One region of the Streptomyces sp. NPDC014864 genome, then DNA from elsewhere that is predicted to be linked to it. Evidence: riboswitches for the same ligand, from Rfam matches in the RefSeq annotation. Region 1 holds a riboswitch; each other region holds the start of a gene.

Evidence for each region. A riboswitch is a leader RNA that binds a small molecule or an ion and turns the genes downstream of it on or off. The one in region 1 is predicted to bind cyclic di-AMP.
Region 2: another riboswitch for cyclic di-AMP. It lies ahead of ACF1A5_RS25225 (M23 family metallopeptidase); the one in region 1 lies ahead of ACF1A5_RS30980 (M23 family metallopeptidase).
Region 3: another riboswitch for cyclic di-AMP. It lies ahead of ACF1A5_RS01640 (NlpC/P60 family protein); the one in region 1 lies ahead of ACF1A5_RS30980 (M23 family metallopeptidase).
Region 4: another riboswitch for cyclic di-AMP. It lies ahead of ACF1A5_RS15665 (C40 family peptidase); the one in region 1 lies ahead of ACF1A5_RS30980 (M23 family metallopeptidase).

Annotation. Positions count from the first base shown of each region.
Region 1 is NZ_JBIBWT010000025.1:16,260-23,749, forward strand. Features, by position in the region: gene ACF1A5_RS30975 (PrsW family intramembrane metalloprotease) at 1-333, shown strand, start outside; gene ACF1A5_RS30980 (M23 family metallopeptidase) at 934-1,965, opposite strand; cyclic di-AMP (ydaO/yuaA leader) riboswitch at 1,977-2,134, opposite strand; tRNA gene ACF1A5_RS30985 (tRNA-Met) at 2,503-2,576, opposite strand; gene ACF1A5_RS30990 (dihydrofolate reductase family protein) at 2,675-3,805, opposite strand; tRNA gene ACF1A5_RS30995 (tRNA-Lys) at 3,914-3,986, opposite strand; gene ACF1A5_RS31000 (amino acid permease) at 4,299-5,834, opposite strand; gene ACF1A5_RS31005 (DEAD/DEAH box helicase) at 6,011-7,490, opposite strand, start outside.
Region 2 is NZ_JBIBWT010000015.1:72,338-79,827, reverse strand. Features, by position in the region: gene ACF1A5_RS25230 (M16 family metallopeptidase) at 1-705, shown strand, start outside; cyclic di-AMP (ydaO/yuaA leader) riboswitch at 953-1,113, shown strand; gene ACF1A5_RS25225 (M23 family metallopeptidase) at 1,127-1,897, shown strand; gene ACF1A5_RS25220 (GntR family transcriptional regulator) at 2,099-2,794, shown strand; gene ACF1A5_RS25215 (HPr family phosphocarrier protein) at 3,027-3,308, opposite strand; gene ACF1A5_RS25210 (GNAT family N-acetyltransferase) at 3,556-6,489, shown strand; gene ACF1A5_RS25205 (DUF5998 family protein) at 6,543-7,139, shown strand; gene ACF1A5_RS25200 (alkaline phosphatase family protein) at 7,139-7,490, shown strand, end outside.
Region 3 is NZ_JBIBWT010000001.1:322,876-330,365, forward strand. Features, by position in the region: gene ACF1A5_RS01625 (NlpC/P60 family protein) at 1-120, opposite strand, end outside; gene ACF1A5_RS01630 (hypothetical protein) at 572-925, shown strand; gene ACF1A5_RS01635 (tellurite resistance/C4-dicarboxylate transporter family protein) at 975-1,958, opposite strand; gene ACF1A5_RS01640 (NlpC/P60 family protein) at 2,116-3,306, opposite strand; cyclic di-AMP (ydaO/yuaA leader) riboswitch at 3,314-3,473, opposite strand; gene pcrA (DNA helicase PcrA) at 3,793-6,273, shown strand; gene ACF1A5_RS01650 (peptidoglycan DD-metalloendopeptidase family protein) at 6,430-7,490, opposite strand, start outside.
Region 4 is NZ_JBIBWT010000007.1:296,680-304,169, reverse strand. Features, by position in the region: gene ACF1A5_RS15695 (adenosylmethionine--8-amino-7-oxononanoate transaminase) at 1-711, opposite strand, end outside; gene bioB (biotin synthase BioB) at 704-1,969, opposite strand; gene ACF1A5_RS15685 (8-amino-7-oxononanoate synthase) at 2,117-3,244, shown strand; gene ACF1A5_RS15680 (DUF397 domain-containing protein) at 3,336-3,560, opposite strand; gene ACF1A5_RS15675 (helix-turn-helix domain-containing protein) at 3,578-4,438, opposite strand; gene ACF1A5_RS15670 (ATP-binding protein) at 4,651-5,115, shown strand; gene ACF1A5_RS15665 (C40 family peptidase) at 5,294-5,767, opposite strand; cyclic di-AMP (ydaO/yuaA leader) riboswitch at 5,771-5,952, opposite strand; gene ACF1A5_RS15660 (hypothetical protein) at 6,335-6,634, opposite strand; gene ACF1A5_RS15655 (ATP-dependent Clp protease proteolytic subunit) at 6,642-7,277, opposite strand; gene ACF1A5_RS15650 (ANTAR domain-containing protein) at 7,454-7,490, shown strand, end outside.

The sequences.
Region 1 (7,490 bases):
GAACACGCCCGGCACCACCTCGGCAAGCCGGCCGGCCGGGCGGTCGCCCAGTACGAGGCGTACGCGACCTCGCTGGCGTTCCTGCGGCACCGGGGGCGCCGGGGCCGGGCCGGGGCCGACTTCGTCGTCCGGGAGCGGGAGCTGCTCGGCGAGCTGTGGGCGCGCCGCGAGGTGGCCCAGCCGGCCCTGGACCACGCGGCGCGCAGAACCGCCCCGCCGGTCCCGGTCGTCGCGCCGCCCTGGCCGGTGTACGGCGTCTACGGCCGGCCCGCGACCCATGTCACCCACGATCCGGCGACCCCCTATCCCGCTTACAACCCGTACCGGACCTGACCGGCCCTGGGACGGGCCGGGTCGGGACGGGTCGGGTCGGGTCGGCTCGGCTCGATCAGACTCGGTCGGGTCCGGGGGGCGGGCCCGGCAGAAGTGCTGGAGCAGCCGCCTCGCGAGGCCGCGGAGCCGCGGCCGGCGACGGTCGAACCGAGCCGGGTGAAGCCGGGCAGGCGTAGTCGTCAGACCGAAGCAGGGCCGTAGTCGTCAGACCCACGCCGAGGCCGACAGGCCGTGGTCGTCCGGCCGCTGCCGAAATCGGCGGACCGGGCCGTCGGGCCGATGCCTCCCTCAGCCTGGCGAGGTCCTCCTCGGTCAGGGTCAGGCCCGCCACCTTCAGCAGGGCCGGGAGCGAGCTGCCCCGGGATGGGGGCGGAGGCGATGGGCGCGATCACCGTGGGCTGGGCGGCGAGCCAGGCGAAGGACGCCTCCTCGTCGGCGGTCCGGCCGAAGACGTTGCCGCCGAGGGCGAGGAGGAAGACCTCGAGGTCGGACGAGCCGAGCGTGCGAAGAGAGCGATGGAAGACATCGACAAACGCGCCGGAGCCGCCCGTTCCGGCCAGAGCGGCTCCGTGGGGAAAAGATTGCGCAGACCCGGTGGGGTCAGGGGGTGAGGCCCTTGTCGCGCAGCCACGCCATCGGGTCGATCCCGGTGGCCTGGCCGTCGGGGTGGACCTCCAGGTGCAGGTGCGGCCCGGTGACGTTGCCGGTGGCGCCCACGCGGCCGATGACGTCGCCCGTGCTCACCTTCTGGCCGACCTTGACGCTGATCGAGGACTGGTGACAGAACCACAGCTCGGTGCCGTCGTCGAGGGTGAGGACGGTGCGGTAGCCGTAGGCGCCGGCCCAGCCCGCCTCGGTGATGGTGCCGCTGTGGATCGCCTTGATCAGGGTTCCGGTGGGAGCGGCGAAGTCGAGGCCGGTGTGGTAGCCGGAGGACCACATGGAACCGGGCTGGCCGAAGGTGCCGGTGATCGTGTACGAGGGGGTCGGCAGCGTGTACTGCTTGGCCAGCTCGGCCAGGCGCTCGGCCTCGGCCTTCCGCTTGGCCTCCTCCTCCGCCTTCTGCTTCGCGGCGGCGGCCTTCGCCTCGGCCTCCTGCTGCGCCTTGGCTGCGGCCTCCTGGGCCTGCTTGGCGGCCGCGGCCTCGGCGGCCTCCTGGGCCTTCGTCTCGACCTGGGCCTGCTGTTGCTCGGCCTGCGCCATGATGCGGTTGCGCAGCGCCTCGCCCGCGTCGGAGGCGCTCTCGGTGGTCTCGGCGGTGCTCGTGCCGAGGGTGCTGAGCGCGGTCGCGGAGCCCTCGGGGGCCGCGGGCGCGTCGTCGAAGAGGGAGCCCACGGAGGGCAGGTCGGGCATGGAGATGGACACCGGCGGCTTGCCGGTGTGGGCGCTGGCCATGCCACCCGCGCCGACGGCGGCTATGACGCCGACACCGAGGACGGTGGAGCTGCGGGCGAGCCCACCGCCGCGCTGCTTGGAGACGCGGTGCCGGCCCCGGACCGGCCGGACGGACTCCTCGGTGGGATTCCACTCCTCCCAGGGGCCCTCGTCGGTGGGGTGACTGCCGTAGCCGAAGGTCTCGGTGCGCTGACCCGGCACGAACGGGGCTTCAGGGGCGGGGCGGTTGGACGCCACTCGGGCGTGCTCCTTTCCTTCCGTCTCGCCTACCGGGTTAGCTGACGGGTTCGGAGCGGGAAGGTCTCCTACACGCGTAAACCAGACGTGCGAGCACGGCGGTTGACGCCCGATTCACCCCAAGTTGGTGGTTCCCCGGTTCCCTTGCGGGATTCGGCGCGCGCGCACGGAGCCGTCGCTTGTGACGGCTGGGACGACCGCGCTGCGTTATCGAACGTTAATAGACGCGAGCCTCTGATTCCAAGCCGTCCGGCTTGATCATTAAACCTTTTTGGTCAGACGTTCGGGCCATGCGCGACGAAAATCGGGCGAGTTGACCAGCCCTCCGCGGCACCGGATTTCTGACGGTGCATCACTTTCTCTGCGCTCCGGCACGGATCGCTCACCCGCCGTGACAATGATCAAGGGCGGCACCCGCCGACCGGGCATACGCGCCGAGGGCGTCCTCCAGGGACCTGAGGGCCGGCCGGAGGACACGGTGGGACGAAAGCACTCAGGGCCGGAATCCTTGATCGGATTCCGGCCCTGAGTCTTCAGTAGCGGGGACAGGATTTGAACCTGCGACCTCTGGGTTATGAGCCCAGCGAGCTACCGAGCTGCTCCACCCCGCGTCGTGAGACCAACTGTACCCCATCCGCGGGGCCGAATGCACACGCATGGAGTCCGGCCACCGCCCCGCGCCGCTACCGGGCCGACGGCGCGGGCCCGTTCAGCCGGTCAGATGCCGGTTCGGCGCCTTGGCCCGTTCCTCCAGCTCAGGGACGAGTACGGTCCGCGCGCCCCCGGCCTCGAGCATCCCGGACCCGTCGGCGCCCTCGACGAACGTGTCCGGTTCACGCCAGGCCGTGACCACCCGCCGTACACCCGCGTCGAGGATCAGCCGGGCGCACGGGCGGGGCCGGGAGGCACGCCGGGCGCACGGCTCCAGACTGCTGTAGACGGTGGCACCGGCCAGCCGCGGGTCCGCCGGGTCCACCTTGGCCAGCGCCGCCTCCTCCGCGTGCACGACGGGGTCGTCACCCTCCCGTGAATGGCCCCGGGCGAGCTCGGTGCCGTCGGCGGCCACCACCACCGCGCCCACGCTGAACGCGCTCCGCGAGGGCGGGCAGAGCGCCGCCAGGTCGCACGCCAGCCGGAGCCAGTGCCGGTCCGCGGGCGAGGCGAGCGCCCCGGTGCCGGGAGCCGTCGGCTCGTAGCGCATGAGGACGACGTCCTCGATGGCCCGCGTCTCCACGAGCCTCAGCCGTCCGCCCTGGTAGGTGCCCGGCCCGAACAGCCGCGGCGCCCGCGGGTCGCCCACGAGGAGCGGGGCGAGCACGAGCTGGAGCTCGTCCGCCAGGCTCTGCTGGAGCAGCTGGGTGTGCACGGTCCCGCCGCCCTCCACCATCAGCCGCCGTACCCCGCGCACGTCGTGCAGGTGCTCCAGCAGCCGCCGCCAGTCGAGTTCGGCGCCCAGCGGGACGACGTCGGCGGCGAGGCCGGCCCCGCGCAGCCGTTCGGCGCCCCGGTCCGTCGTGTAGACGGCCTTCTCGCCGCCCGTGTGCCAGAACCGCGCGGCCGGGTCCAGCTCGCCGGCCGCGCTGACCGTCACCTTCAGCGGGTACTCCGGCTTCCCGGCGGCGACCCGGGCGGCCCGCCGCTCGGGCGAGTTGACCAGCAGTCGCGGATTGTCGGCGCGGATGGTGCCGGCGCCGACGAGGATCGCGTCGACGGAGGCGCGCACCTCGTCCACCCGGTCGAAGTCGGCGGGGCTGGAGAGCAGCAGCCGCTCGGGGCCGGTGTCGTCCAGATAGCCGTCGAGGGAGACGGCGGCGGACAGCAGGACGTACGGACGGGGCATCGGCGCGCGCTCTCTCTGCGGGAACGGAACTGCGTGAGCCGCCAGGGAAGTTGCCGCGGAAACGCCTGAAGCCCCGCCACGGAGTCCTCCGGGGCGGGGCCTCTCTCGTAGGCCCTGTGGGACTCGAACCCACAACCAATGGATTAAAAGTCCACTGCTCTGCCAATTGAGCTAAGGGCCCAGGCGATGTTGCCTACCCGAGCATAGCCCGAGCAGGCCGCCTGTCCGATCGGGTATCGGGGGTGCCGGGCCGGAAGTGTGCCGTGAGGGTGTCCAGGTGGCCGGTCGGGAGAGTGCCGTGCGGGTGCCGGGTGGCCGGTCGGGGGCCGGCCGTGCGGGTGCCGGGTGGCCGGTCGGGGGCCGGCCGTGCGGGTGCCGGGTGGCCGGTCGGGGGCCGGCCGTGCGGCGGCGGGTGGCCGGTCGGGGGCCGGCCGTGCGGCGGCGGGTGGCCGGTCGGGGCGGGCAGTGCGGGCGGCGGGCGGGGTCGTTCGGGTCAGGGGTCGGCCGGTTCGGGGGCGCCGGTGCGGGCGGCCTCGCGGGCGAGGGTGCGTGCGTGGGTGGGGTTCAGGAACCAGTGGCGCGCGGAGGCGAGCCACCAGGTCGCGGCGAAGCCGAGGACCACCAGAACGGCGACCGGGGCGTAGTTGAACGTCTCCCAGGTGACCGGGGAGACCTGCGGCAGCATGAACAGGACAGTGATCACGCCGACCCAGGCCACCGACACCACCCCGATCGCCTGCGACCAGCGGCCCAGGTGCCAGGGCCCGCGCTCGAAGGCCGCGCCTTTGCGCACCCGGAGCAGGGTCGGCACGACGTAGGCGATGTAGAGGCCGATCACCGCGATCGAGGTGACCGCCGCGTAGGCCGTGACGTTGATCAGGTACGGCAGGCCCAGGGCCAGCGCTCCGAGCGCCGCCAGCCAGACCGCCGCGACCGGGGTACGGGTCCGCGGGCTGACGGTGTGCCACACGTGGGAGAAGGGCAGCGCGCCGTCGCGGGAGAAGGCGTAGATCATGCGGCTGTTGGCCGTCACCGACGCCATGCCGCAGAACAGCTGCGCCCCGATCACCACGAGGAGCAGCAGCTTGCCCGCGGTCGCGCCGAGGGCGTCCAGCAGGATCTGGGCGGGCGGCGCGCCGGTCGGCGACGCGAGCTCCTTGTCGTAGGACTGGATCGCGAAGGTGAAGCCGAGCAGCAGGACGAAACCGGCCACCCAGGAGGTCCAGATGGAGCGGACGATGCCCTTCGGGCCGGCCGTGGACGCGTCGTGCGTCTCCTCGGTCATGTGGGCGGAGGCGTCGTAGCCGGTGAAGGTGTACTGGGCCATCAGCAGGCCCAGCAGGACGACGTAGACGCCGCTGCCCCAGCCCGTGTTGTTGACGAACTCGGTGAAGACGAAGGACGCCGACTGGTGCCGCTCCGGCACGAGGGCCAGCGCGCCGACGATCACCGCGACGCCCAGCACGTGCCACCACACGCTGACGCTGTTGAGGAGGCCGACGATCCGTACGCCGAAGGTGTTGAGCAGGCCGTGCAGCAGCAGGATCGCCGCGAAGAGCAGGACCGTGCGGCCGGGTGTGACGTGGAAGCCGAACTGGAGGTTGAGGTAGGCGCCGAGGAAGGAGGCGGCGCCGAAGTCGATGCCCGCCGTCACCGCCACCTGCCCCAGCACGTTGAACCAGCCCGTGAACCAGGCCCAGGCGGCGGCCGTCCTCGGCGGCGCCAGCCGGTGGGCCCAGAAGTACAGGCCCGCGGAGGTCGGGTACGCCGAGCAGATCTCCGCCATCGACAACCCGACGAACAGCGTCATGAGGCCGACCGCCACCCAGCCCCAGGTGATCACGGCGGGGCCGCCGGTGTTCATCCCGAAGAGGTAGAGCGTCAGACAGCCGGACAGGACCGAGATGATCGTGAAGGAGACCGCGTAGTTGGCGAACGCCGACATCCGGCGGGCGAGGACCTGGGTGTAGCCGAGCTGGGCCAGCCGCTCTTCGTCCGACGGCCCGCTCGTCCTGGTGTCATCTGTCATGCACCCAGCGATTCCCTGACCGAGGGCGTGACATGCGACACACGAAAGGTGCTGTGGCCAAAAGTCACGGCGAAGGGCCCGTACGACATCGGTCGTACGGGCCCTTGGTGACTCAGGCGTCGCGCCGCTCGGGCGCCGCGCTGCTCAGGCGGTGAGCCTGTCAGTCGGCGGGCCTGTCAGCCGTTGCGCTTCCAGCGCGGCTTGTCCTCGCGGCGGCCGAAGGAACCGGTACCGGTACCGGTACCGCGGTGGTCGTCACGACGGCCGTACGGGCGGTCATGGCCGGAGGAGCGGAAGCCGGGGCGGTCACCCTGGCGGTCGCGGTTGAACGGGCGGTCGCTGCCGCGGTGCCCGCCCCGCTCGTCGCGGCGCGCGGGACGGTCGTCCCGGCGGAAGCCGCCACGGTCGTCACGGCGCTCGAAGGAACGGCCGCCGCGGTCGCCGCCACGGTCCCGGTCGAAGGGACGGCCGCCACGGTCGTCACGGCGGAAGCCGCCACGGTCACCCCGGTCGTCCCGGCGGTCGTCCCGGCGGTCGTCCCGGCGGAAGCCGCCACGGTCGTCACGGCGCTCGAAGCCACGGTCGCGGTCACGGTCCCGGTCGAAGGAGCGGCCACCACGGTCGTCACGGCGGAAGCCGCCACGGTCACCCCGGTCGTCCCGGCGGTCGTCGCGACGGAAACCGCCACGGTCGTCACGGCGCTCGAAGGAACGGCCGCCGCGGTCGCCGCCACGGTCCCGGTCCCGGTCGAAGGAACGGTCGCCGCGGTCACGGTCGTAGGAACGACCGCCCCGCTCGTCCCGCCGCTCACGGCGCTCGTACGACGACGCGCCCGCCGGGCGCTCCTCGCGCTCGGTCCGCTCGGCGCGGTCGACGTCCTGGGCGGCCGGCTGCTCCGGCACCACCACCTCGGCCGCCTGCTCGGCCGCCGCCTGGGCCTCGGCCACCGCGGTCTCGGGGTCCTCGCCCCGCTCGCGGGCGACACGGGCGACCAGCCGGTCGGCCTCCTCGCGCAGCTCGGTGGCGCGCCGCTGCGCCCGCTCCAGCTGCTTGGTGAGGTGGGTGACCTCGCGCTCGGCCTGCTGGGCGGCGTTGCCCGCCGACTCGGCCTGCACCTCGGTCATCGACCGGGCGCCGGTGATGTCGGCGACCTCAGGGTCGAAGGCCGCGCCGCCCTGGATGATGTGGCGCGAGGCGTCGACCCCCGCGTCCTCCATCAGCCGGAAGATCTGGCGCCGCTGATGCGGCAGGGAGAGGGAGACCACGGTGCCGGTGCGGCCCGCGCGGGCGGTGCGGCCGGCCCGGTGCAGGTAGTCCTTGTGGTCACCGGCCGGGTCGACGTTGAGCACCAGGTCGATGCCGTCGACGTGGATGCCACGGGCCGCGACGTCGGTGGCGACCAGGACGTTGACGTAGCCGTCCTTGAAGTCGGCCAGCGTCCGGGTGCGCGCGCCCTGCGTCATGCCGCCGTGCAGCGCGTCGGCCTTCGCGCCGGCGTCGCGCAGCTGCTCGGCGACGCGGTCGGCGCCGAGCTGGGTGCGCACGAAGATGATGGTGCGGCCCTTGCGGGAGGCGATCGCCGCGGTGACCGGCGCCTTGTCCTTGGGCTTCACGATCAGGATGTGGTGCGACATGGTCGTCACCGCGCCCTGCGCC
Region 2 (7,490 bases), on a different contig from region 1:
ACCCTGGGCGCGTGGAGCGGCTCGCAGGCCAAGCCGCGGCCCGTGCCGCCGGTCACCGCCGACGACACCGGCCGCGTGGTGATCGTGGACCGCCCGGGCGCCGTCCAGACGCAGTTGCTCATCGGCCGTATCGGCCCCGACCGGCACGACCGCGTGTGGCCCGCCCAGGTGCTCGGCACCTACTGCCTCGGCGGCACCCTCACCTCCCGTCTGGACCGCGTCCTGCGCGAGGAGAAGGGCTACACCTACGGCGTGCGGGCGTTCGGCCAGGTGCTGCGCTCCGCTCCCGACGGCACGGGCGCCTCGATGCTCGCGATCAGCGGCTCCGTCGACACCCCGAACACCGGCCCGGCGCTGGGGGACCTGTTCGCGGTGCTGCGCAAGCTCGCCGCCGACGGTCTGACCGACGCCGAGCGGGACGTAGCCGTGCAGAACCTGGTCGGCGTGGCGCCGCTCAAGTACGAGACGGCGGCGGCCGTGGCGGGCACGCTGGCCGACCAGGTCGAGCAGCACCTGCCCGACGACTACCAGGCGACTCTGTACCAGCAGCTCGCCGCGACCGGCACGGTGGAGGCGACCGCGGCGGTCGTCAACGCCTTCCCGGTGGACCGCCTGGTGACCGTCCTCGTCGGTGACGCGGCGCAGATCAAGGAGCCGGTCGAGGCCCTCGGCATCGGTCAAGTCGACGTCGTGGCAGCCGAGTAGACGGCCGCGGCGCCCGCACGGCGCGGGTCCGCGCCCACCCGCGCGGGCGGCCGGCGAGCGGTATGCGTGAGGGAGCCCCGGTGGCCGGAGTGTCACCGGGGCTCCCTGATGTCCGAATTGAGGGAGAGGCTGCCTTTCTGCCCTGTGTCCTGCGCTACAAAACCCACCATTCGTTTGGGATTTGAAAGCGGGCCCGTTTAGCGTCGGTCCGGCTGTCCGTCAGGCAACGCGCCGCGCCCGCGGCACCGGACCGTCATCGCCGAGTCCCCGTACGGCGCGAGCCAGGGGAGCCGGGGACCCACCGTCCCTGGGGTGAATCGGACGCCCGCGCGTGCCGCGAGGGGGTCCGTAGGAGACCTTCCTGCTCCGAACCCGTCAGCTAACCCGGTAGGCGAGAAGGAAGGAAAGGAACAGCGTCTGCATGGCGTTCACCCGCGCCACCGGGAAGCACCGTCGTCCCAGCCGGATGCACCGCACCACCGCACGCGCGGTGGGCGTCGCCGCCCTCACCACCTCCGGCGTCCTCGGCACTCTCTCCGCCGCCCCGGCCCTGGCCGCCGAGACGCCCGCTCCTGAGGACACCGGTCTCACCCCGGTCATCACCATCGGTGACTCCGTCGCCGAGAAGATCGACGCCCAGGCCGTCGCCCAGCACCGGGCCGCCGCCCAGAAGCAGGCCGAGGAGGCCGCGCGCGAGAAGGCCGCCGAGCAGGCGCGCAAGGCCCGCGAGGCGGCGCGTGAGGCCAAGGAGCGCGCGGCCCGCGCGGCCGAGCGCAAGCGCCTCAACACCTTCGTGGCGCCGATCAACGGCTCCTACGTCTCCACCGGGTACAAGACCGGCGGCACCCTGTGGTCGTCCGGCTCCCACACCGGCATCGACTTCCACGCCTCCAGCGGCACCGCCGTCCACGCGGTCGGCACGGGCACCGTCGTGAACACGGGCTGGGGCGGGGCGTACGGCAACCAGGTCGTGATCCGGATGGCCGACGGCATGTACACCATGTACGGCCACCTGTCGTCCATCGGCGTCTCGGTGGGCCAGAAGGTCGTGCCGGGTCAGCAGATCGGGCTCTCCGGCGCCACCGGCAACGTGACCGGACCGCACCTGCACTTCGAGGCCCGCACCACTCCCGAGTACGGCTCCGACATCGACCCCGTCGCCTACCTGCGCAAGCACGGCGTCGACGTCTGACGCGGCCCCGGCGCCGCCCGCCTCCCGCACATCCGAAGCCCCGGCTCTCGCAGCCGGGGCTTTCGGCGTTTCGGATGCCCCGCTGTCCAAAAAAACTCCATGGATTCCGGCCCGCCGTCGGAAATTCCGGCTCATTGCAATAGAGTCACGGAACGGGCGTCCATCGTCGGCGTTTCACGGGGATTAAGGCGGAGGTCGGTCATGCGTATTCCGGCGCACTCGGTGTGCACGGCGATCCGGGACGACATCGTCGCAGGCGTCCATGAGCGCGGCAGCCGGCTCACCGAGGAAGTCCTCGCGCGCCGCTACGGCGTCTCGCGCGTCCCCGTGCGCGAGGCCCTGCGCACCCTGGAGGCCGAGGGTTTCGTGGTGACCCGGCGGCACGCGGGCGCGTGCGTGGCCGAGCCGACCGAGCAGGAGGCGGCGGACCTGCTGGAGATGCGGATGCTCCTGGAGCCGCTCGGCGCCGCCCGGGCGGCCCAGCGCCGTACCGAGGCCCATCTGAAGGTCCTGCGCGGCCTGGTCAGACTGGGCCAGGAGCGGGCCCGCAGGGGCAGCAGCGAGGACCTGCGCTCCCTGGGCGGCTGGTTCCACGAGACGCTCGCCCAGGCCTCCGGCAGCCCCGCGCTTACCTCGATGCTGACCCAGTTGCGGCACAAGATCTCCTGGATGTACACGGTCGCGGCGCCGGCCGATCCGGTGGAGTCCTGGGTGGAGCACGGCGCCATCGTGGACGCCGTCGCGCGGGGCGACGGCGAGCGGGCTCGGACGGTCACCGCCGTGCACACCGAGCGCGCGACGGCCGCGCACCGGCTGCGTCCGCCCGGCGCCGCGCCCCGCGCCGACCGTGTGAGGACTTCGCAACATCCCCTAAACACATCGGGCCCGCGGTATTAACACGAGCGCCGTATACAAAGAAGGGATATTTGGTCGAGGTGTATTTCGGCTGCCCTTTTTCAGTGACCCCGGGAATTTCCGCTCGGCGTGCCCCGAGGGGTGAGCGCCGTCCCAGGAAGAGTGTCCACGCCAATTCCGTCGGACCCGCCGAAACGCCGGGTGGACCCGCCGGAGCGAAAGAGGCCGCGCCGCCCGGAAAGGGCGACGCGGCCTCCTGTGCGCGGTGAGGCGGTCAGACCGTCTCGGGGAGTTCCTCGAGCCCCTCGGAGACCAGCTTGGCCAGCCGGTCGAGGGCGATCTCCGCGCCCTCGGCGTCGGAGGCCAGGACGACCTCCTCGCCGCCTTGGGCGCCGAGGCCGAGGACGGCCAGCATGGAGGCCGCGTTGACGGGGGTGCCGTCGGCCTTGGCGATCGTCACGGGGACCCCTGCGGCCGTGGCGGCCCGGACGAAGATGGAAGCGGGGCGGGCGTGGAGGCCCTCGGCCCAGCCGACGTTGACGCGGCGCTCAGCCATGTGATGCTGCCCTTCAGGTGTTCAGGGTTGTCTAGACCAGTTTTCCATATGGTGCGGCGCGCTCCCGGAGCGGTCCGGTGTTCCGGACCCGGGAGGACGTCGGGCCGCGGCCTCGGCCCGACATGTGCCTTCCACAGACTGCCTCGCGCCGTGGCCGTTGCGCCAGGGCGCGCCGTGCGGACGCGGACCGCACCGGCCCGGGTCCGCACTGATCCGAAAGGAAGATCCTGGCCGTACTCTGGGGCCCATGCAGAGCTCGTCGGACCGGCATGTGTACCCCGCCCACTGGGAGGCCGACGTGGTGCTGCGCGACGGCGGCACCGCACGGATCCGCCCCATCACCGTCGACGACGCCGACCGCCTGGTCAGCTTCTACGAGCAGGTGTCGGACGAGTCGAAGTACTACCGCTTCTTCGCGCCCTACCCACGCCTGTCCGCGAAGGACGTCCGCCGCTTCACGCACCACGACTTCGTGGACCGGGTGGGCCTGGCGGCCACGGTGGGCGGCGAGTTCATCGCCACCGTGCGTTACGACCGCATCGGCGCCGACGGCATGGCCGCGACCGGCCCCTCCGACGAGGCCGAGGTCGCCTTCCTCGTGCAGGACGCGCACCAGGGGCGCGGGGTCGCCTCCGCCCTCCTGGAGCACATCGCCGCCGTCGCGCGCGAGCGCGGCATCCGGCGCTTCACCGCCGAGGTGCTGCCCGCCAACAACAAGATGATCAAGGTGTTCACGGACGCCGGCTACACCCAGAAGCGCAGCTTCGAGGACGGCGTCGTCCACCTGGAGTTCGGCATCGAGCCGACGGACCGCTCGCTGGCGGTGCAGCGTGCCCGGGAACAGCGCGCCGAGGGCCGGTCGGTACGGCGCCTGCTTGCGCCCGGGTCGGTCGCCGTCGTCGGAGTCGGCCGCACCCCCGGCGGCGTGGGCCGCAGCATCCTCGGCAACATCCGCGACGCCGGGTTCACCGGCCGCCTGTACGCCGTGAACAGCGCCTTCGCCGAGGACCTGCGGGAGATCGACGGGGTGCCCGCGCACCGCTCGGTGCGGGAGATCGACTCCCCGGTCGACATCGCGGTCGTCGCCGTGCCCGCCGACCACGTCCCCGAGGTCGTCACCGAGTGCGGCGAGCACGGCGTGCAGGGGCTCGTCGTGGTCTCCGCCGGATACGCGGAGAGCGGCCCCGACGGACGCGAGCGCCAGCGCGCCCTCGTGCGGCACGCGCGCGCGTACGGCATGAGGATCATCGGGCCCAACGCCTTCGGCGTCATCAACACCTCGCCCGGCGTCCGGCTGAACGCCTCCCTCGCGCCCCGGATGCCCCGGCCCGGCCGCATCGGGCTGTTCGCGCAGTCCGGCGCCATCGGCATCGCGCTGCTCTCCCGGCTGCACCGGCGCGGCGGGGGCGTCACCGGCGTCACGGGCGTGTCGACGTTCGTGTCGTCCGGCAACCGGGCCGACGTCTCCGGCAACGACGTCCTGCAGTACTGGTACGACGACCCCGACACCGACGTCGCCCTGATGTACCTGGAGTCCATCGGCAACCCGCGCAAGTTCACCCGGCTCGCCCGGCGCACCGCCGCGGCGAAGCCGCTGGTGGTCGTCCAGGGCTCCGGCAGCGGCCCGCAGGGGCACACCGTGCGGGCGACGCGGCTGCCGCACGCCACGGTGTCCGTGCTGCTCCGGCAGGCCGGGGTGATCCGCGTGGACACGATCACCGAACTGGTCGACACGGGCCTGCTGCTCGCCCGGCAGCCGCTGCCCGCCGGGGCGCGCGTGGCGATCCTCGGCAACTCCGAGTCGCTCGGCGTGCTGACGTACGACCGCTGTCTCGCCGAAGGGCTGCGTCCGCAGCGTCCCGTGGACCTGACGACGGCGGCCTCGGCGGAGGACTTCCGCGCGGCGCTGGCCCGGGTGCTCGCCGACGACACCTGCGACGCGGTGGTCGTGACGGCGATCCCGGCCGTGGGGGAGGGGGCCGCCGAGGACGCCGCCCTGGCCGAGGCGCTGCGGTCGGCGGCGGAGACGGTGCCCGGCAAGCCGGTGCTGGTGGTCCACGTCGAGCTGGGCGGACTCGCGGAGGCACTGTCGGCCGCGGCCAGCACCGGCCCGCAGGCCGGGCCCGACGCCGGCTCACAGTCCGGCCCGGAGGCCGGTGCGCAGGCCGGACCCGGCACCGCCCCGCACGCCGCCCGGGACACCGCCCCGCAGCCCGGCCCGGACACCCGCAGGCCCCCCGCCGCGGCGCCCGGAGCGGGCGCGGAGCCCGCCGCCCCGGCCCCCGAAACCCCGGCACCCGGGGCCTCCGGCACCTGCTCCCGCCTGATCCCCGCCTATCCCGCCGCCGAGCGAGCCGTACGGGCCCTCGCCGAGGCGGTCAGGTACGCCCAGTGGCGGCGCGATGCCGCCGACCCGGGCAAGGTGCCCGAGTACGACGACATCGACGAGAAGGGCGCCGCCCGGCTGATCGACGGCCTGCTCGCGCGCGGACAGGGGCTCACCCTCGGAGCCGAGGAGACCGGCGAGCTGCTCGGCCGCTACGGCATCGACGTCCGCCGGGCCCTGCCCGCGTCGACTCCCGACGCCGCCGCCGAGGCGGCCCGCTCGCTCGGCTACCCCGTCGCCCTCAAGGCCACCGCCCCCCACCTGCGCCACCGCGCCGACCTCGGCGGCGTACGCCTGGACCTCGCCGACGAGGAGCAACTGCGCCGAGCGTACGCGGAGTTGACCGAGCTGTTCGGCAAGCCCGAGGAGCTGCGGCCGGTGGTGCAGGGCATGGCACCCAGGGGCGTCGACACCGTCGTACGGGCCGTGATCGACCCGGCGGCCGGCGCGGTGCTCTCCTTCGGGCTCGCCGGGGCCGCCTCACAGCTGCTCGACGACATGGCCCACCGCCTGGTCCCCGTCACCGACCGGGACGCCACCTCGATGCTCCGGTCCATCCGCATGGCGCCGCTGCTGTTCGGCTGGCGCGGCTCCGCGCCGGTCGACAGCCCCGCGCTGACCGAGCTGCTGCTGCGCGTGTCCCGGCTGGTCGACGACCACCCGGAGGTCGTCGCCGTCACTCTGGAGCCCGTCGTCGTGGCCCCGCGCGGACTGAGCGTGCTGGGCGCCGGCATCCGCCTCGCGCACCCGCCCGCCCGCGGCGACCTCGGCCCGCGGACCCTCCCGGCGTACTGAGCCGCGTTTCCCCGGCCCGCGGCGGTGCCTCGCAGTCAGTGCGCCCCCGTAGGATGGGCGGCATGGCCAAGACCAGTACGACGACCCAGGGGCTGCGGGCGGCGATCGAACGCAGTGGCTACTACCCGGCTCTCGTGGCCGAGGCGGTGGAGGCCGCCGTGGGCGGCGAGCCCGTCCGGTCGTACCTGGTCCATCAGGAGACCACGTTCGACCAGAACGAGGTGCGGCGGCACGTGACCGTGCTCGTCCTCACCGGCAACCGCTTCATCGTCAGCCACACCGACGAGCAGGCCGCCGACAGCACCTCCCCGACGCCGTACGCCACCACCTCGACGGAGTCGGTCAAGCTCGACCGGATCTCCTCGGTCGTGGTCAGCCGCGTGGTGGCCAACCCGGAGCAGTACACGCCGGGCACCCCGCCCCGCGAGGTCGTGCTCACCATCGGCTGGGGTGCCGTCTCCCGCATCGACCTGGAGCCGGCCGCCTGCGGCGACCCCAACTGCGACGCGGACCACGGCTACACGGGCAGCTCGACGGCGGACGACCTGAGCCTCCGCGTCAGCGAGGCCGGGGACGGCCCGGAGACGGTGCGCCAGGCGCTCGCCTTCGCGCAGGCCGTCTCCGAGGCGACCGCGGACCCGACCCGCTGATGGCCCAGCCCACCGCCTGGGACCACCCGGAGCCCCTGGCCGTCGAGTCCGCTCCCGTGCCGCAGTACGGATCCGGCTCGCTCGCCGACCTGCTGCCCACGCTCGCCGCCGGCATGGGCGTGCCCGACATGACCGCCGCGATCCAGGAGCTGACCCCGGCCGACCGCGCCTGCGTCTTCCTGATCGACGGACTCGGCTGGGAGCAGCTGCGGGCGCACCCCGAGGACGCGCCCTTCCTGACCTCGCTGCTCGGCAGCTCGCGCGGCGGCACCGGCCGTCCGATCACCGCCGGCTACCCGGCCACCACCGCCACCTCCCTCGCCTCCGTCGGCACCGGCCTGCCGCCGGGCG
Region 3 (7,490 bases), on a different contig from region 1:
GGTCCCCTCGAAGCCCGTCGTGGTCGCCACGCCCGCCAGCGCGATCGTCACGGCCGTACGGACGGTGCGGGCCGGGCCGCCGCCGAGTGAGCGCTGTCGGGACTTGCGGTGCGCTGCCACCTGGACCGTCACGTCCCTTCGTCCGACCGCCGGACCGAGTCGCGTCCGGCGGCGGCTCACACGGGGGGAGCAGGCCGCCGCCGGACCTTCTCGGCGAAGGTGCCCGGCTGCCGCCCCAGGCCCGGGCGGCGGTGGGGAGCCGGTCACCTGGAGGAGGACGGTAAACCTCTCCGTAATGGGTCGGTGACGGAATGTACGGAAGTGGTGCGAGCGGATCGCCGGGTGACCGCATGTGACCGCCGGCCCGCCCCGGGGCCGCCGCCTTCACACGGAGCGATGACCGATTGCCGCGGTTCGTGGGCGGACGGTGCGGGCGGGGTGCTACGGGGCGGGCCGCACATGGCGCCGGGCGGCCCGGGAGCGCCCGCGCACCCCCGGCCCCCAAGGTCTCCCACGGGTGCCCTCCCCCGGTGCGCGGGGGTGACAGGGCCGCTGGCTAGGCTCCGGCCTCATGGACGTACTCATCCATTTCTTCGTCGGCCTCCACATCGTCGGCATCGCCGCGCTGCTCGGCGGATTCCTCACCCAGGTGAAGGCGATGGGCCGGGGCACCGCCCGGTTCGTGCCCGGAATGCTGCACGGCGCGCTGACCATGCTGGTCACCGGCGCCGTCCTGGTCGGCCTCCACCAGGCCGAAGGCCACCACGTCGACAACATCAAGATCGGTGTGAAGCTGGCGCTGCTGATCGTGATCCTCGGCCTGGTCTACGTGAAGCGGGACGAGGAGAAGGTGGACAAGAACCTGTTCGGCCTGGTCGGTCTGCTGACCACCGTCAACATCTTCATCGCGGTGCTGTGGACCTGAGCGGTAGCCGCCCTTCTTTCGGATCCGAGCGGTCGCCTTCCCCGCGCCCTCACGGGCGCGCCGGGCAGCGCGCGGCCCGCAGTTCGGCCCGTGCGGCCCTGACGGAACCCGTCCCGACGGCCAGCCACGCCGCCACCGCGACCCACAGCAGCAGCTCCCCGGGGATCTCCAGCGAGGGCACGCCGACCACGGCGGCGACGGACAGCGTCGCCGCCGCCGTCATGCCGAGGGGGAACACGGTCGCCCAGCGGCGCACGTCGTAGCGCAGGCGCGGCCAGGCCAGTTCGGCGGCGAGCAGGACGCCGTACCAGAACAGGTCGAGCACCAGCAGTGTGACGGTGACGGTGCGCAGGACGCCGCTGTCGTCCTTGTCCCACAGGTACATCCCCGACCCGGCGGCGGTCATCAGCCGCGTCCCGGCCAGCGCCGAGATCGCCGCCGCGCCACTCGCGATCCACTGGTCCCCGGCCCCCTCGATCACCTGCACCGGGTCGAACCGGGCGACCGCGAACACGTACAGCGCCAGCCCGAGCCAGAACAGCACCAGCGAGGCGTGCGCCAGCCACGCCGACGTCTCCGCCCCGGCCACGGTCGCGCCCAGCACGGCCAGCCCCTCGGTGGCCACGCAGCCCAGGAACACCGACCCGGGCATCCGGCGCCCGGCCTTGCGCAGCACCCGCAGCAGCAGCCCCGGCCACAGCACGACGGACAGCGCGAGCAGCGCCTCGGCCAGGATCCGCACGCCGAGCTCAGAGAAGCGGGTCCCCAGCACGGCCGTGGCGGCCACGGCAGTGAGCGCGCCCGGCGTCCCCGCCTCCGTGAGCCACTCCGACCGCTCGCGCACCAGACGCAGCACGAAGCCGGCCGCCAGCCCCAGCCAGGCGGCACACGCCAGGACCAGCGTGATCCAGGACAGCGCCTCGTAGCCCGTCGTGTGCAGGCCGACCGACAGGATGCCGGTCGCCATGACGGCGGACCCGGCCGTCGACGGACGGTGCACCCACCAGGCGCCGAAGGAGGAGGTGCGGGGCATGGCCCGATGCTAAGGATCTTCGCGCGCGCACACGCGGGGCACGCGCGCGGGCGCACGCGAAAGGGTGCGGGGCGGGACGGGGCGCGAACGGTGCGGGGCGGGGCGGGGGCGGCACGGTGTGCGCGCCGCCCGGCCCCGCCTCCAGGGCCGTGGGGCCTCAGGCGGGCCGCACCACGCTGTGGATCGCGGACTCGCCGTCGTAGTAGATCGACTCCTCGCGCACGTACGCGCCGGGCTTCGGAGCGTGGATCATCATGCCGTTGCCGATGTACACACCGACGTGGCTGATGTCGTCGTAGAAGAAGACCAGGTCACCGGGCTGCGCCTGGGAGAGCGACACCGTCGTCCCCGCGTTCACCTGGTCGTAGGTGGTGCGCGGCAGGGTGACGCCGGCGGCCTTCCAGGCGGCCTGGGTGAGGCCCGAGCAGTCGTAGGAGTCGGGGCCCGTCGCGCCCCACACGTACGGCTTGCCGATCTGGGCGCGGGCGAAGGCGAGCGCCTTGTCGGCCTTGGTGGCGTACGACGTGCCGGACGTCGAGGAGCCCGAGGTGTCCGTGGAGCCGGTGGAACCGGTGGAGCCGGTGGAGTCCGACGTGCCGGAGCCCGAGGCGGCGGCCTGCTGCCGGGCCGCGGCCTGCTCCGCCGCCTGCTTCTTCGCCAGCTCCGCCGCCTTGCGCGCGGCCTCCTCCTGCTTCTGCCGCTCGATCGCCGCCAGCCGCGCCTTCTCCTCGGCGTTCAGCTTCGACAGCAGTTCGCGGGCGTCGGCGAGCTTCTTCTGGACGGTGGCCTTGGCCGTCCTGATGTCGCGCTGCGACTCGGTCAGCGTCTCCAGGCTCCGGGTCGCCTCCCGCCGCTTCTCCATGGTCGCGGACTGCTGGGTGACGTAGTCGTCGACCATGCCCTTCTGCCGGTCGGTGAGCCGTCCCATCAGATGCGACTGGTCGAAGTAGTCCTGCGGAGTGTCCGCGAGCAGGAAGGTGGCGGTGCCGGAGGCGGCGGCACCGGTGCGGTACTGGGCCGCGGCGAACGAGCCCAGCTCCTCGCGCGCCTTGTTGAGCCGGTCCGTGCGCTTGGCGACGTCGTCGAGGAGCGAGGCCACCCGCGTGCGCTGCTTGCCGGTCTTCTCCTTGGCGTCGTTGTACTTCTCCGTGGCCGACTCCGCCTGGCGGTACAGGTCGTCGACCTTCTTCTCGACCTCTTCGATGCTCGGTCTGCCGTCCGGCGCGGGGGCGGCCTCGGCCGTCTGGGAGAGCAGGGCCACGGAGGTGAGGGCGGCCGTGGCCAGGGCCGGCGTGCGTATGCCTGCTACGCCCGGACCGACGGGGCGGGACTTGCGGTGCGACGCCAAGGGAGGCGACTCCTTCCATCGTCCGCCTACCGGGTTAGCTGTCGGGTTCGGGCGGGTGGTTCGGAAGGGTTGCCCTACGGTCCGCGCCCGCTGGGAGGCACGGACCGATTCACCCCAAGGTCGGTGTGGGTCCCCGGCTCCGGATCGCCTGGCGGCGGGACCGGACTCGGCGGAGGCCGCGCGGCCCGGCGTCGTTCGCCGGTGAGGTCGTGCGGCCTGACGGCACGCTAGCCAACTCGTGTGGCTCCTGTGAAGGTTGATGCGCGATATGCCCGATACATTTTCGTGACCTCGCATCACTTGTGCGGTGGACGTGACGGGGCTGCTCCGCAGCGTGAGGGAGCCGTCCCCGCCGCCCCGGGGCCAGCCTGCGAGACCTGCCCCGGGTCTGCCCCTCGCGTGGGGCGCGCCGCCGGGTGCCGGGATCGTGTGATGTTCCGCGGGCGGCCCCGGGTTGTCGGTGGGGCGCCCTAGACTCGTAGAGCGATGAGCAGCCTCTTTGACGACAGCTTCCTGGCGGACCTCCAGGCCCCCCGCGGCCACGAGGAGGGGCCCCCGCCCCCGCCCGAGGACGATCACGCTCCGGAACCGGTTCCGGACGATCTGTTCGGCGGGAAGTTCGACCTGCCTCCGGACCGGGACGCCCACTACCGCGACGGCGCGCCGCGCCCGGCGGTGGACCCGGCCGCCCTCCTGGAGGGGCTGAACGAGAACCAGCGCGCGGCGGTCGTCCACTCCGGCACCCCCCTGCTCATCGTGGCCGGCGCCGGCTCCGGCAAGACCCGCGTGCTCACCCACCGCATCGCCCACCTCCTCGGCGAGCGGGGCGTCCACCCCGGCCAGATCCTCGCGATCACCTTCACCAACAAGGCCGCCGGCGAGATGAAGGAGCGCGTCGAGCAGCTCGTCGGCCCGCGCGCGAACGCGATGTGGGTCATGACCTTCCACAGCGCCTGCGTCCGCATCCTGCGCCGCGAGAGCAAGAAGCTGGGCTTCACCTCCTCCTTCTCGATCTACGACGCCGCCGACTCCAAGCGCCTGATGGCCCTGGTCTGCCGCGATCTGGACCTCGACCCCAAGCACTACCCGCCGAAGTCCTTCAGTGCCAAGATCAGCAACCTCAAGAACGAGCTGATCGACGAGGAGGACTTCGCCGCCCAGGCCACCGACGGCTTCGAGAAGACCCTCGCCCAGGCCTACGCCCTCTACCAGTCGCGGCTGCGCGAGGCCAACGCCCTCGACTTCGACGACCTGATCATGACGACGGTCAACCTGCTCCGCGCCTTCCCCGACGTCGCCGAGCACTACCGCCGCCGCTTCCGGCACGTCCTCGTCGACGAGTACCAGGACACCAACCACGCCCAGTACGCCCTCGTGCGGGAGCTCGTCGGCACCTCCGAGCACCCCGTGGACGTCCCGCCGGGCCAGGACGACCTGCCGCCGGCCGAGCTGTGCGTGGTCGGTGACGCCGACCAGTCGATCTACGCCTTCCGCGGGGCGACCATCCGCAACATCCTCCAGTTCGAGGAGGACTACCCGAACGCCACCACGATCCTGCTGGAGCAGAACTACCGCTCCACCCAGACCATCCTGAGCGCCGCCAACGCGGTCATCGAGCGCAACGAGTCGCGGCGCCCGAAGAACCTGTGGACCAACGCCGGCTCCGGCGCCCGCATCACCGGGTACGTCGCCGACACCGAGCACGACGAGGCGCAGTTCGTCGCCGAGGAGATAGACCGGCTGACGGACGCGGGCGACGCGAAGGCCGGCGACGTCGCCGTCTTCTACCGCACCAACGCCCAGTCCCGGGTCTTCGAAGAGGTCTTCATCCGCGTCGGCCTGCCCTACAAGGTCGTCGGCGGTGTCCGCTTCTACGAGCGCAAGGAGGTCCGGGACGTCCTCGCCTACCTGCGCGTCCTGGCCAACCCCGAGGACTCGGTGCCGCTGCGCCGCATCCTCAACGTGCCCAAGCGCGGCATCGGCGACCGCGCCGAGGCGATGATCGACGCCCTCTCCCAGCGCGAGAAGATCAGCTTCCCGCAGGCGCTGCGCCGTGTCGACGAGGCGTACGGCATGGCCGCGCGCTCCACCAACGCCGTCAAGCGGTTCAACACGCTGATGGAGGAGCTGCGGACGATCGCCGAGTCCGGCGCGGGACCGGCGACCGTCCTGGAGGCCGTCCTCGAACGCACCGGCTACCTGGCCGAGTTGCAGGCCTCCACCGACCCGCAGGACGAGACCCGCATCGAGAACCTCCAGGAACTCGCCGCCGTGGCACTGGAGTTCGAGCAGGAGCGCGGCGAGGGTGAGTCGGGCACGCTGTCCGACTTCCTGGAGCGGGTCGCCCTGGTCGCCGACTCCGACCAGATCCCCGACGAGGAGGACGGCGACGGCGTCATCACGCTGATGACCCTGCACACCGCCAAGGGCCTGGAGTTCCCGGTGGTGTTCCTGACCGGCATGGAGGACGGCGTCTTCCCGCACATGCGCTCCCTCGGCCAGACCAAGGAACTGGAGGAGGAGCGGCGCCTGGCGTACGTCGGCATCACCCGCGCCCGGGAGCGGCTCTACCTGACCCGCTCGGCGATGCGCAGCGCCTGGGGCCAGCCCTCGTACAACCCGCCCTCCCGGTTCCTCGAGGAGATTCCGGCCATGCACGTGGACTGGAAGCGGACGGGTGCCGCGGCACCGGTGTCCTCCGGTCCGGCCTCGGGCCTGGCCGCCTCCCTGTCGTCCTCCCGCTCGCGCTCGTCGGCGTCCGGCGCGTCCGGCTTCGCCACCCGCCGGACCTCCGAGAAGCCGGTGGTCTCGCTCGCGGTCGGCGACCGGGTCACGCACGACCAGTTCGGGCTCGGCACCGTCGTCGCGGTCAAGGGCACGGGCGGGAACGCCGAGGCGACGATCGACTTCGGCGACGCCAAGCCGAAGCGGCTGCTGCTGCGGTACGCGCCGGTGGAGAAGCTCTGAGAGCAGGACCCGCGCCTGGTCGGGCCGGGTCGTGCCCGCGCCCGATCGGGTGGGTGCCGATTTGTCGGATCGGGTGGGGTGCCTGCTTGCCTGGTCAGGTGAGGTGGTGCTGCGTGGCCGCCTGGTGGGGTGAGGTGGTGCTGCCTGCCCGCCTGATCAGGTGGGGTCGAGGCCATGGCTGCGCAGCCACGGCAGTGGGTCGACCGCCGCACCGCCGCCCGGCCGCACCTCGAAGTGCAGGTGCGGGCCGGTGGAGTTGCCGGAGTTGCCCGAGTACGCGATCGGCGTGCCGGCCTTCACCACCGTGCCGGAGGGGACGCGGTAGCTGGAGAGGTGGCAGTACCACGTCTCCGTGCCGTCCTTCGCGGTCAGGATCAGCATGTTGCCGTAGGCGCTGTTCCACTGGGTGCGGACCGTGCCGTCGGTCGCCGCCATCACCGTGGTCCCGTAGGAGACGGGGAAGTCGATGCCGGTGTGCACGGACATCCAGTTCACGCCCGCCTGACCGAAATAGGCGCTGAGCCCTTTCTGCAGAACCGGGAGCACGAACTTGGGGCGCAGCCGCTCCTTGCGGGCCGCCTCCTCCGCCGCCTTCTTCGCCTCGGCCACCTGCTGCGCCTTGAGGTCGATGCGTTCCTGCGTGCGGCTGGCCCGGTCGGCGAAGTCGTCCGCGCCGGCGGACAGGCTCTGCAACTGGGTGTCCAGCTTGTTGTTGGCGGTGGCCGGCTGCACGGCGTGCGCCTCGGACGCGGAGGCGGTGGTCTCCGTGCTGTCGTCGGTCAGTCCGCCGACGGAGGCGGCGGCGATCCCGGCGACGCCCATCACACAGGCCGAGGGCACGGCCACGGTCAGCAGCGCGGAGCGCTTGGCCGGCGTGCGGCGCCGGGAACGGCCGGCGGCGCGGGTGGCCGAGCGCGGAGCCGGAGCGGCCTCTTCCTGGTCGTCGAGGAGCGGGCCCACCGGCGGCAGTGCGCCCGTGGTGCTCAACTCGTCGTCCGCGGCGGAGGGTTCGTCGTAGGCGACCTGGTCGAAGGTGGCGGTGGCCGGTGCGCCGGTGACCTCGTCGAAGCCGTCGGACCCGGATGCGTCCGCGGGGGTACCGGCGGTGTTCCACTGCGTGGCGTCGTACGCGCCGGTGTCGAAGGTCTGCGTGCCCCAGTCCCAGTGAGTCGTCCCGTCCGGGGCCGTCCCGTCCAGGGCGGTGCCGGTGCCGGGCT
Region 4 (7,490 bases), on a different contig from region 1:
GCGCAGCACCCGCAGGTAGGCGGGGGAGTGGAACCGCATCCCGCCCGCGCCCTGCACCACCGGCTCGACGATGACGGCGGCCAGCTCATCCGCGTGCCGCTCGATCAGCTCGTGCAGATGGGCGGCGTAGGCCTCCTCGTACCCGGCCGGGGGCGCGTCCGCGAACACCTGACGCGGCAGCACCCCGGTCCACAGCTCGTGCATCCCGCCCTCGGGATCGCACACGGACATCGGCTGCCAGGTGTCGCCGTGGTAGCCGCCCCGCCAGGTGAGCAGCCGCCGCTTGTCCGGGCGGCCGAGCGAGCGCCAGTACTGCAGGCACATCTTGGCCGCCACCTCGACCGACACCGAACCGGAGTCGGCGAGGAAGACATGCTCGAGTCCCTCCGGCGACATGTCGACAAGGAGCTTCGCGAGTCGGACGGCGGGCTCGTGGGTGAGCCCGCCGAACATCACATGACTCATCCGCGCCAGCTGCGCGCGGGCCGCCTCGTTGAGCACGGGGTGGTTGTAGCCGTGGATCGCCGACCACCACGACGACATGCCGTCGACCAGTTCGCCCGCGCCGTCGGCGAGCGTCAGCCGCACCCCGCTCGCCGACTCCACGACCAGCGGCTCCTGCCGGCCGGGCATCGGACCGTACGGATGCCACACGTGCCGCCGGTCCAGCTCCAGCAGGTCGGGCACGCGCCGGCCGGACGGATCAGGCATTGGGCGCGAGGTCCGTTCCGGCCCCCCGGCGGCGTACGGCGACCAGGTCGGTGCGCGGCTCACCGGCGGCAGGCGCCGGCGCCGGGGCGGTACCGCAGACCCCGCCGCCCTCGTGCGACCCGCATCCGCCGCTCTCCCGGGACCCGCAGCCCTCGCCCGCGTCCACGCCCTCGCCGGACTCGTTCCCGGCACCCGCGTGCGCACCGCAGCCCACGCCCGCGCTCTCGTGCGAGCCGCAGCCGCCGCCGGCCGTCGCGCGGTGCTCCGGCAGCGTGACCTGCTCGGCGCCCTCCACCTCGAATCCGGCGTCCGCGATCATGTCCAGGTCGGCCTTGCCCGCCTGGCCCTCGCTGGTGAGGTAGTCGCCGAGGAAGATGGAGTTGGCCAGGTGCAGGGCCAGCGGCTGCATGCTGCGCAGGTGGACCTCGCGGCCGCCCGCGATGCGCACCTCCACGTCCGGGCAGACGAACCGCGTCATGGCCAGGATCCGCAGGCAGCGCTGCGGGCTGAGGTTCCACTCCTGGGCGAGCGGGGTGCCCTCGAACGGGATCAGGAAGTTCACCGGAACGGAGTCCGGGTCCAGCGCGCGCAGCGAGAAGACCACGTCGACGAGGTCCTCGTCGCTCTCGCCCATGCCGGCGATCAGACCGGAGCAGGCGGACAGCCCGGCCGCGTGCGCCTTCTGCACCGTGTCCACCCGGTCGGCGTAGGTGTGGGTGGTGGTGATGTCGCCGTACGTCGCCTCGGAGGTGTTCAGGTTGTGGTTGTAGGCGTCGGCGCCGGCCTCGCGCAGCCGCTCGGCCTGGCCGTCGGAGAGCAGGCCGAGGCAGGCGCACACCTCGACGCCCTCGTTCTGGTCCTTGATGGCCTTGATGGTCTGGGAGACCCGGTCCACGTCCCGGTCCGTCGGGCCGCGCCCGCTCGCCACCAGGCAGACCCGCTTGGCGCCTCCGGCCAAGCCGGCGGCGGCCGCCTGGGACGCCTCGTCCGGCTTGAGCCAGGTGTACTTGAGGATGTCCGCCTTGGAGCCGAGCCGCTGGGAGCAGTAGGAGCAGTCCTCGGGGCACAGGCCGGACTTGAGGTTGACGAGATAGTTGAGTTTCACCCGTCGGCCGAACCAGTGGCGGCGTACCTTTCCGGCCGCGGCCACCACATCGAGCAGGTCGTCGTCGGAGGTGGCAAGCACGGCCAGAGCTTCCTCGCGGGTCGGCAGCTCGCGCCGAAGCCCCTTGTCCACCAGCGTGTTCAGCAGGTCCATGAGAGCCGATCCTGTCCTACGGGGGTGCCCCGGGCCAAGGAGAGTTTGCACAACAGCGACCGATCGACGTGTGGGTATTGCCACACCATGGGGTGTCGGCCGTGCCGCTAGGGTCTGTCCACCGCCTACAAAAGCCCCGGAGGACCCATGGCGTTCCGCTGGATCGACGAGCAGGCCCGGGCGCGCCGCCGTGCCGGACTCGTCCGGACCCTGCGGCCCCGTCCGGCCGAGTCGCCGCTGCTGGACCTCGCGAGCAACGACTACCTGGGGCTGGCGCACCACCGGGAGGTCACGGAGGGGGCGGCGGACGCGGCTCGTACCTGGGGCGGCGGCGCCACCGGCTCGCGGCTGGTCACCGGCACGACCGAACTGCACACCGAACTCGAACGGGAACTGGCCGACTTCTGCGGCTTCGAGGCGGCGCTGGTCTTCTCCTCCGGATACGCCGCCAACCTCGCCGCGGTCACCGCGCTCGCCCCCCACGGCTCGCTGATCGTCTCCGACGCCGGCAACCACGCCTCGCTGATCGACGGCTGCCGGCTGGCCCGTGGCACCACCCAGGTCGTGGAGCACGCCGACCCGGAGGCGGTGCGCAAGGCCCTGGGCACGCACGACGGGCCCGCGGTGGTCGTGTCGGACACCGTCTTCTCGGTCGACGGGGACGCGGCCCCCCTGGCCGGACTCGCCGCCGCCTGCCGGGAGCACGGCGCCGGGCTGGTCGTCGACGACGCGCACGGCCTGGGCGTGCTCGGCGCCGGTGGGCGCGGCGCCCCGCACGCGGGGGGACTCGCGGGCGCCGACGACGTGGTCGTGACGGTCACGCTGTCCAAGTCGCTCGGCAGCCAGGGCGGCGCCGTGCTCGGGCCCGCCCGGGTGATCGACCATCTGGTCAACGCGGCCCGCACCTTCATCTTCGACACCGGGCTCGCCCCCGCGGCGGTGGGCGGCGCCCTGGCGGCGCTGCGGCTGCTGCGCCGGGAGCCGGAGCGGGCGGCCCGGGCGCGTGCGGTGGCGGCCGAGCTGCACGCCCGCCTGACCGCCGAGGGCCATCAGGCGGTACGTCCGGACGCCGCGGTCGTCTCCGTACGGGCACCGTCCTCGGAGGCGGCCGTGCGGTGGGCGGCCGACTGCCGTACGGCGGGCCTGGCCGTGGGCTGCTTCCGTCCTCCTTCCGTGCCCGACGGCATCTCACGGCTCAGGCTGACCGCCCGCGCGGACCTCTCATCGGCGCAGATCGAACGCGCTGTTCGGGTGATCGGCGGGACGCGACCATGAGTCGGCGTGACACGGCCGTTTCTCGCGCGATGCGGATGTGGTCAGTCGGTTCGGGGGTACGGGATGTACGTCGGGGGTGTACGGCGGTCCGTCACCGCAGCGCGGGGAGGAACCCCGCCCAGCTCTCGGGGGCGAAGAGCAGCGCCGGCCCGGCCGGGTTCTTCGAGTCGCGCACGGCGAGCAGACCGGCTCCGGGGCCGGAGCGCGGCGTGGCCGTCTCGACGCAGTTGTTCGCTCCCGTGCTGTAGCTGCTGCGCAGCCATCGCACGCCGTGCAGATCGGTACTGGAGGGTACGTTCCGAGGCAGAGCAGACATGGTGCCTCCCAGCGCTGTCAGGCGCCCTCACCCATCGCGGCGATGAAATCCAACGAGTCCTCGGGGGAAAGGGCGTGGATTTGAAGGGTGTTGAAGGCCTCGGTGTAGGCCTCTAGGTCTTCTTTCCGTTCGAGATAGAGGCTACTCGTCAAGTGGTCGAGGACAACCACATCCAGATCAGAAGTGCTCAGGAATGAGAAAATAACGAAAGGCCCGGTGATGCCGACGTGCGCCCCGGCGCCGAACGGCAGGACCTGGAGCCGCACTTGGGGCAGACGCGCCGCCTCCACCAGCCGGTGCAGCTGTCGCGTCATCACCTCGGGCCCGCCGACCTCACGGCGCAGCACGGCCTCGTCCAGCACCGCGGTCAGTTCCAGCGGCGGCCGCGCGCGCAGCACGTCCTGCCGGGCCAGCCGCACCTCCACCAGCGCGTCCAGGCGTTCGTCGTCGAGCCCCTCGACAGCGGCACGGGTCACCGCGCGGGCGTATTCGGGGGTCTGGAGCAGTCCGGGGACGACCGAGGTCTCCAGGGTGCGCATCCCGCTTGCCTGGGACTCCAGGCTGATGAAGTCCCGGTAGGTGGGCGGCAGTACACCGCGGTACGCGTGCCACCAGTGATGTCGGCCCCCGCCGTCCTCGGACCCGGCCAGCACTATCAGCAGCTCGCGCAGCTGGGCATCCGCGACGGCGTAGGCGTCCAGAAGCAACCGCACGTCGGCCGGTTTGACCCCGCTGGCCCCGGTCTCGATCCGGCTGACCTTCGACTGGTGCCAGCCCACCAGCCGGGCCGCCTCACCGCTGGTGAGACCCGCACCGGTGCGCAGCGCGCGCAGTTCGGCGCCCAGTTTCCGACGGCGCACCGCGGGACCGTTCTGCATGCGCTCCCACCTACTCCCTCCAGGCCGCCCAAATACGCTCTGCCGTCGCAGAGTTCACCGCTTCGAGCGACAGATATATGCATATCCTGGTGGATCGCCACCGCGAGCGACGCGGTAATGGCAGTCTGACGACGAAGCACCAGTCCGGGACCGTACTCGAACCATCCGCTCCGTGTCGGACTGCGGTCCCGTGGGAAAGGGACGACGCCGCCATGGCAGACCATCTGGAAGCATCCGTCACTCTGCCGAGCGATCCGGCCTCGGTCGCCGCGGCCCGCGCCTTCGTGGTGGGCATCCTGGCGGAGTGGGGCCTGCCGTCGGACTCGGAGACCGCCGACACCGTCCGCCTCATGGTGTCCGAACTCGCCACCAACGCCGTGCAGCACACGTTCGGGCAGTCGCCCACCTTCACGGTGGACCTGGTGCTCGCCCGCGAGGAGCAGTTGCGCATCGGGGTCACCGACAGCCACCCGCGGTTCCCGAAACGACTCCCGGCCGCCGTCCAGCAGGACAACGGCCGGGGCATGGTGATCATCCGGTGGCTCACCGTCGAGTGTGGCGGCAGTATGACCGTGCGGCCCACCCCCGAGGGCGGCAAGACCGTCTGCGTCGAGCTTCCGTGGACGGCGCGGGTCCGTCCGGGTCCGGTCCCGGCCGCCGGTCAGCAGGAGCCGTAGGGCGGCGGCCTGCGGGGGCCGGACGGAGCGGGCCCGACGGGGGACCGCGGGGCCGGGGTCCTACAGGGCCCGCGGAGGGCGTGCGAAGCGGTCGGCGCGGGCCGTGACGGAGCCGGGGCGCCGGACGCCCCGGCGGGTGGTGACGGCGCCCTGGGCGCCGTCACCGTGTCCAGCAGGGTCAGCTGACCCGGCCGTACCAGACGCTCCGCGTCCAGATCCTCTCCAGCCTCACCACGTCCCCGGTCTTCGGTGCGTGCCAGATCTTGTTGTGACCCGCATAGATGCCGACGTGGTACACGTTGGAGCCCGAGTGGAAGAACACCAGGTCCCCGGCCCGGCGGCTCTTCGCGGAGATGTGGTGGGTCTTGTTGTACTGCTGGGCGGCGGTGCGGGGCAGCTTCTTGCCCGCCTTCTTGAACGAGTAGAGCGTCAGCCCCGAGCAGTCGAACCTCCGCGGGCCCGACGCGCCCCACTTGTAGGGGGCGCCCTTCTTGGAGGCCGCGACCTGGAGGGCCTTCGTCGCCGTCGTGGCGGCCGCGGCGTCGGTGGCGAAACCCGGGACCACGATGGAGCCGCCCACGGCGGCAATGGTCAGCGCCGAGGCGGTGCCGGCCCGGGCCATCAGCGACGGGACACGATTGAGCGCAGTCATGCGCAACCCTTCGTCAACCGCCTGTGAAGGATGACCTGTCGGATTCGGGCTGGCGAAGTAGCCCGGCCGCGTTGCCGCGGCTTCACCCCAAGGGCTGCTCGGCCCGGCCATGGTGTGACCGTTCCGGCGACCCGTCGTGCTTGGGTCCTCCACTCCTGCCGATGCACTTCTGTCGACCGGTCATCCGGGCGGCGGCAGGACTCGGCGTCCGCCCGGACCGCCCCGCCGTTGTGGCGGGGGCTTGTCGTCAGACAGGGATCTTCACCCACTCATGTCCGAAAATCCCAACGGAATCGGGGATTTGTGTTGTTACTCACCACTCACCCGTTCGGGTGGACACTCACACGATCGAATGAATGTCCCATCCCCTGACGACCCCCGGACCAGCACCGGAAGGGCCCATTCCGCCAACCGGGCGCGTGTGTTGCGCAACTCGGAGGGACCGGAAAAGGCAGCGCCACTTACGCCATTGAGCGGTAACCCGTTCGGCCCGTTTCGGGTCGGCCGCCAACGTCCCGTGCGGAGCGCGGACATGGCGGTCGGCGGAGTGCGGCGGCGCCCGCCGGGTCAGTCCGGCGGCAGCGTGACCCGGGCCGTGCGCCGCTCGCCGTCCAGCACGCGCAGCGCCCGCGCCAGGGTGTCCGAGTGCAGTTCCGTCTCGCCCCGCTCGTGCATCAGCGCCAGGGCGTCGCGCAGCTCGATCGTCCTGCGGACGAGGGCCTGAGCGGCTCTCAGGGCCCGGTAGGTGCCCTCGTGACGGGCGGGGTTGACACGGCCCAGCAGATCGACGGCGTCCAGGTAACGGTCGATCAGCTCGGCCTCCGCGCGCGTCAGTGCGGGCAGCGGCGGCAGCTCGGGAGGCAGCACCGGCGGCTCACCTCGCGTCCGGCGCGGTGGCGGGGCCCTTGCGGCTCTCGACGATCCGGTCCACCAGCCCGTACTCCAGCGCGCCCCGGGCGTCGAGGACCGTCGTCCGTTCGAGGTCCGCGCGTACCTGCTCCCGTGTCCGTCCGGTGTGCCGGGCGAGCAGCTCCTCCAGGCGGGCCCGGGTCCGCAGCAGTTCCTCGGCCCGGATGGCCAGGTCGGACGCCTGACCCTCCGTCGGCTCGGGCAGAGCGGGCTGGTCGAGGACCACACGCGCGCCCGGCAGCGCGTACCGCTTGCCCGGGGTGCCCGCCGCCAGCAGCAGCGCGGCGGACGAGGCGACCTGGCCCAGGCAGATCGTCTCCACGTCACAGGTCACGAAGCGCATCGTGTCGTAGACGGCCGTCGCCGCGGTGAACGAGCCGCCGGGGGAGTTCAGGTACAGCGAGATGTCCCGGTCGGGGGACTGGTGTTCGAGGTGGACGAACTGCGCCGCCACGTCGTTCGCCGCGGTGTCGTCGACCGGGGTGCCGAGGAGGACGATCCGCTCCTCGAGCAGCCTGGAGTACGGATCCAGGGTGCGCCGGCCGGCGCTGGTGTGCTCGGTGAACTCCGGCAGGACGTAGCGGGCGGACGGTCGGATCATGACGTACCCCTCCATGCGACTGGCCGTGGCCGGCAGAGCTGCTGTCTGTAAAAAATGTACAGGACGTACGTAAGCCGGTGGAGGTCGCCGGGCCGTGCGGGAGGGCGCCGGGTCGTGCGCGGCGCTCTCCTGCGCGAAGCTGGGGGCACGGCCTCTCGACCACCCAGAGGACTGCCATGGCGTTCTCCGAGACTTCCCGGCGGCACCCCCGCC